DNA from 2 places in the Providencia zhijiangensis genome. Region 1 is predicted to be linked to the other one. Evidence: predicted binding sites of a transcription regulator. Region 1 holds the regulator's gene; the other holds the start of a gene.
What was found. Region 1 encodes LexA, which represses DNA repair genes until DNA is damaged. Its sites were predicted from a motif close to TNCTGTATGTACATACAGNA; they were not measured.
Positions count from the first base shown of each region.

Region 2: QS795_RS06815 (metal-dependent hydrolase) is a predicted target of LexA. The motif match lies at 2,030-2,049, and genes of this name have one in related genera.

Region 1 is NZ_CP135990.1:403,329-406,546, forward strand. It holds gene plsB (glycerol-3-phosphate 1-O-acyltransferase PlsB) at 1-969, opposite strand, end outside; gene QS795_RS01800 (diacylglycerol kinase) at 1,094-1,468, shown strand; gene lexA (transcriptional repressor LexA) at 1,606-2,223, shown strand; gene zur (zinc uptake transcriptional repressor Zur) at 2,394-2,909, opposite strand.
Region 2 is NZ_CP135990.1:1,503,865-1,507,082, forward strand. It holds gene QS795_RS06810 (L-cystine transporter) at 1-1,257, opposite strand, end outside; gene QS795_RS06815 (metal-dependent hydrolase) at 1,424-2,014, opposite strand; gene hxpB (hexitol phosphatase HxpB) at 2,207-2,872, opposite strand; gene QS795_RS06825 (YniB family protein) at 3,176-3,218, shown strand, end outside.

The DNA.
Region 1 (3,218 bases):
TTGGTGATAAAGCACATAAGAAAGCAGCAGGTAGTCCATATGGCTACGGTGAGAGGGCACATACACAATTTCGTGGCCATCTTGCGCCAGCTGGCGAACGCGCTCAGCATGTTGAACGTTGATCCCTTGGTATAAGCGGTTCCATGTCCAGCCTAGTACGCGGTCAGTCAGTCGCACTGCTTCATAAGAGAAGTTGGCGGCAATCTCTTCCATCATCGCCACGGCATTTTGTTGGGCTTTTTGTAATGGGATTTTTTTACTGCGAGCTTCGTCTTCAACGGCTTTTTCAATGGCTTTAGAGGATAGCAGCTTATTAAACAGCTCATAGCGTGCTGGTAATCTAGGCCCTACAGCCGCCAAACGCTGACGAGAGTAATGAATACGTGCTACGCGAGCGAGTTTATTGGCAATGATGGTATCAGTGCCATGCTCTTGTGCCATCTGGCCAAGAGAAATGCTTGGAGAAAAACGCACAAAGCTATCGCGCCCTAACCACAGGACTGCAAAGAATTTTTGCACACCGTTTAAGAGTTTCAGCGGGGCAGGCTTATGCCCTTCGCGACCCGGCGCACGTCCAAACATGACGGATGCAGGTAGCATTTGAATATCAAGATTTGGGTTGTTTTTATGCAAATCCAGATACGCATGGAATATTTTTACTGACTCTTTACGTGGATCTGGGGAGTAGTAACGGAACACGCGCGGGCCATCATCAATAAACACATAGGCTGGGAGCTTGGTGCCATTGATGTCGTTATCCACGAGTGGATCAGGTAAACCAATCGCTAAGCATTGTTGGCGAAGCGTGAGCAGGTCGGACTTTGAGTGATATGGCAAGACATACAGCGTTGGCTTGTTTGGGTCAAGCTGCAACTCTGTTATCGGGTCCGTTGGGATTAGTTTACTTTTTACCAATAATTTCAGTGGTAAATTCAACGTGTTGTAATATATTTTACGCCATAGTGACATAAATGATTATAGCCTCTTGTTAGTAATGCTGCGCAATCATATCAGAAAGCAATGTTTAGATCTGTTATCGATAATTCACTTTGACTGCAAAAGTTGATTATTGTTTAGAAATTAAGGAAAAAATATGGCAAGTCAAACTAAGGGACTCACTCGGGTCATCAAAGCGGCTGGATACTCCCTTAAAGGTTTAAAAGCAGCATGGGTAAATGAAGCTGCATTTCGTCAAGAAGCGGTTGCTGCTATCATTGCGATAATTATAGCTTTTTACTTGGATATTAGCCAAATTGACAGAATTTTGTTGATTGGATCAGTGGTTTTAGTCGCTATTGTTGAGTTAATTAACAGTGCGATTGAGGCGGTTGTTGACCGTATTGGCAGTGAATACCATGAATTATCTGGACGAGCGAAAGATATCGGCTCCGCAGCCGTGTTCGTCACGATAGGATTGGCTCTGTTTATCTGGGGAACCGTTTTATGGGCGCGTTATTTTGCGGTTTAGTTGGCTAAAAACAGTAAAAGCGATAAAAAGCCAGAAATTCATCAACAAATGCAGATTTTGGCTAATTTAACAGTTCCCAATACCCATTTACCTGTATATACTCACAGTCTGACTGTATAAACAAACAGGGGAACGGGATGAAAGCACTGACAGCTCGACAACAGCAAGTTTACGATCTGGTGCGTGACCACATTTCGCAAACGGGCATGCCACCAACACGCGCTGAGATAGCAGCAAGTTTGGGTTTTCGTTCGCCTAATGCGGCAGAAGAACATTTAAAAGCCTTAGCTCGTAAAGGGGTAATTGAAATTGTTTCTGGAGCTTCCAGAGGCATTCGTCTGTTGTTAGAAGAAGAATCCGAAGATTTAGGGCTTCCTCTGATTGGACGTGTTGCTGCCGGCGAACCATTGCTTGCACAAGAGCATATTGAAAGCCATTATCAAGTCGACCCAGAGTTATTTAAACCACACGCGGACTTTTTATTACGTGTAAATGGTATGTCGATGAAAGATATCGGTATTATGGATGGTGATCTACTTGCGGTACATAAAACGCAGAATGTCCATAATGGGCAAATTGTTGTGGCGCGTATCGAAGATGAAGTCACGGTTAAACGCTTTAAGCAACAAGGTAATCGCGTTGAACTTATTGCTGAAAACGCTGATTTTGCACCAATCGTGGTTGATTTACGCGAACAGAATTTTACTATCGAAGGTCTGGCTGTTGGGGTTATCCGTAACAGTGATTGGCATTGATGATGAGTGATTGAGTCTGGCAGCAGACTCAATATCTCTTTTCCGAATAGTCTTTCTTTATATAGTTATTTTCACTTTTTACTTCTTTATATAGACCTTCTTTATATAGCCATTTTCATGTTGCTATATAGATCCCTTTCTTTTACTTCCTGTATATCTCTTCTTCTATATCACTTCTTTTTTGAACTGACTGTATTGTGATGGTCATGTTCACAGTGTTCATGATCTTGGCAATTGGAAACCTCAAAACATTTTTGGCATAAACCATGGTTTTCTACCACTGTATGCCTGAGATGAAAATGATTTTCTTCGGCTAGAGTACTAATCGCTTTTTCGATGGTTGTGCAGTCACTTTCAGTCACATTGCCACAATTATCACAAATTAACATCACTGAAATATGACTTGGATTATCGACATGGTGACAAACCACATAGCTGTTTGTGGATTCAATTTTATGAATAAACCCTTGTTCCATGAGGAACTCTAAACCACGGTAAACGGTAGGAGGTTTAGCCTGAGGCTCTATTTCACGCAGTAAATCTAGCAAATCATAAGCACTGATCGCACCGTGTTGTTGCGCAATTAACCGCAGAACAGTCTCTCTTTGTGGGGTCAAACGCACGCCTCGAGACTGACAAATACGTTCGGCCGTCGTAAGCAGCATGTCTTCACTGATTGTTTTCATCTTGTTTGGCCCCACCTGGATAGCTTCAAGTTTTTATTACTGTTTAGTTTACCATAACTTCCATTTCTGTTGTGTTTGAAATGATGGTGATGAAATAAACAGTTTTTTACTAAATTGAATACGCAATTTTAACTTTAATAAAGTCAACGTTAATAAAGAATGAATATCTTATTTAAAATGTGGCTTTTTTGATTTTAAATAAATCATTAATTGCTGCATTTTAGTTAATCATTGAGTGTTAATTTTAACCAAATAAAAACAATTATTGAAATTCATTGTTACTATTTGACGTTGATTTTAATTAAGACT
Region 2 (3,218 bases), 1.1 Mb from region 1:
AGGCTCGACTGAAATTAACAGCGCAACTAACGTGACTGGTAATCCCATAGCTGGCAGTACAATCAGTGCGGCGAAGGTTGCACCGCCACCCACACCAGCAACACCGGCAGAGCTGATAGTTACGATACCGACTAAGGTTGCAATCCACAGAGGGTCAAATGGGTTGATCCCCATAGTTGGTGCGACCATCACGGCTAACATCGCAGGGTAGATACCCGCACAACCGTTTTGACCGATAGTTGCACCGAAAGAAGCCGAGAAGCTTGCGATAGATTCTGGCACACCAAAGCGGCGAGTTTGCGTTTCAATATTCAGTGGAATACTGGCTGCGCTCGAACGGCTAGTGAATGCAAATGTCAGTACTGGACCTGCTTTCTTAAAGAACTTGATTGGGTTTAAGCCTGTTGTTGCCACTAAGATACCGTGAACCACAAACATAATAGCTAATGCAACATAGGACGCGACGACGAAAGTTCCTAAGTTAATGATATCGGCTAAGTTAGAGCTTGCGACCACTTTGATCATCAGCGCCATTACACCGTAAGGGGTTAAACGCATGACTAAGCGAACGAGTTTCATTGCCCATGCTTGCATCACATCGATAGCCGCTAATGCTTTTTCACCGCGCTCTTTATCATCTTTAAACAGTTGCAGCGCAGCTACTCCTAAGAAGGCAGCAAAAATAACTACACTAATGATAGATGTTGGGCTTGCACCCGTTAAATCCGCAAACGGGTTTTTCGGGATAAAGGACAGGATTAACTGAGGAACCGTTAAATCTGAGACTTTACCAATATAATTTGTTTCAATGGCCGCTAGACGTGCAGTTTCAGATTGACCTTGAACCAGACCTTCAGCGGTTAAGCCGAACAGGTTTGCGATCAAAATACCCACTAAAGCCGCAATGGCTGTGGTAAACAGCAATGTGCCAATGGTTAAAAAGCTAATTTTCCCTAAAGAAGATGCCTTATGAAGTCGAGCGACCGCACTCAGAATAGAGGCGAACACCAGAGGCATAATCACCATTTGTAACAGTTGAACGTAACCATTACCGACGATATTAAACCAAAGAATGGAGTCTTTTACCGTTTGGTGACCGGAACCATACACGAGGTGAAGTCCGACACCATAAGCAACACCGAATACGAGACCCAGTAAAACTTTTTTGGACAGGCTCCAACCATTCGATCCGAGTTTTGCTAACAGTATTAATAGTGCTACGAAAATCAGCACATTGATAATCAGAGGAATATTCATTCCGCACTCCAAATTGTAATTATTTTACATAATGATTCTTGTTGTTAATCCTTAATAGGTATAAGGATTTCATTTCTTCTAACAACTGGTTATATGATATCAGTTGAAGTTAGTCATTACTTATAATCAAAAGTTATAATTTAGGTTGATTCATGCTTACAGTATATTACAAAAGTGAGCTTTTTGTCGGTAAGTGTATATTTATCTGATTATTAAAATAATTTAGTGCGCTTTCAATTTGCTGGAACCAATCAGCGGAATGACCCGTTGGAATTAAGACCGCACAGACGGTCAAAAGCACAGCAATAAAGCGTTCCCCGCGTTTACTGGACTTACCGCGTAAGATGGGAAAACAAAAACGTGTTGGTAGAGGCCATAAAAAAGGTACTCCAGATGGGGTCAGCATATCCGCCACTAAATGACTCATATAACCTAATAAGAACGCTTGGATAAGGTCGCTAGGTAAGTCCCAATAGTGAGGTAGCCATTGGTAGCTGCTGATCAGTAAAATGAGCCAAGCAATCAGGCTGTGAGTGAACCCGCGATGTCCACACAGTTTTGATATCGGTAATGAAATAATGCGAAAAAGCCGCCCGAGGATAGATGAAGGGTGGTCAATATCCGGCAATAAGGCACCCAGCAACACCCCTGGCACCATATGCAGCCAATCACCCTGAGCGAACTCTGGGGTAATTTGCAATTTATGAGCCATTACAAGTGAGGCGACGGAAAAAAGCAGATGCCCTTCAGCAGTCATGGTGGATAAAATACCATCTGTTTATCTATACAGTAGGCGGGCAGTATAAAGGGTTTGCAGGAAATATGGTAGTAGGGGAGAGTTAAAAAAATTCTTATTTATTAGTTAATAACCGTAGGTTTTTATACTTTTTTGAAATTTCCCCTACGTGAAAAACGTAAGGGAAATCGTGTTTCGTTAACGTCTTTAAGATTAACGTAAATTTTCTGGGCGTAAATCGTTCAATGAGGCGATTTTAACATCAGCCAGACCCCAACGAGGATCATTGAAATGCTTGCTATCAGGTACAACGATAGAGCGCATTCTCGCCGCTTTTGCAGAAATCATCCCATTAAAGGAGTCTTCTAAAGAAGCACAATGGATAGGCTTGGTGGATAACTCGGCCGCGGCTTTTAAATACACTTCGGGATGAGGCTTACTTAATGGTAAGTCTGCTGCTGAAACGACGGCAGAAAAATAATGGCGGATATCAAATAAGTTCAGCACTTTTTCCAGCATATAATCCGGAGACGCAGAGGCTAAAGCGATGTTCAGATCCATTGAGCGGCACAGTTCAAGTGCATGCTGTACACCTGGCAGTAATGGGCGTTTTTCTTCCACTAAACCAATGACGCGGTCAATGATACGCTGTTTTGTTGCTTCTAAACTACAACCTTGCCAAGGAGATGCGTTGTACCAAAGTTCAACAACGTGATCGATACGTAAACCGAGGGTGTCAGGAAGAGTGTGCTTAATGGATAAATCGACGCCTAACTCTGCAAAAACTTCATCTTCCCCTTGTTCCCAAAAAGGTTCCGAGTCAATCAGCAAACCATCCATGTCAAAGATGACAGATTGGATAGGTAATTTATGATACATAGCAAACTCCATTCATTTAGATACCCGCTTAAAAATAGGGTATGGGGATTGTCGCTGTACTTTAATCACAGTCATTTTGGTTTCTGAAACGATTCTAACAAGCTATGACTTGGGGTTATAGAGATATCTGTGCTATCACATGATTTTATTGAAAATTTGAGATTAGTTATTGATGTAGATTCGATTCACTCTTTGAATAATCCGAAACTCGGTTTTTAACTATCATTTTTTTATAGAAATTTGGAGCCAGCAAATATTATCAGCTATGATTAGCGTAGAAAAAAACTTTAAGGAATAGTTGTAATGAATTACCACAAGGCAAATTCTCTTGCGATTGGCAAACGTA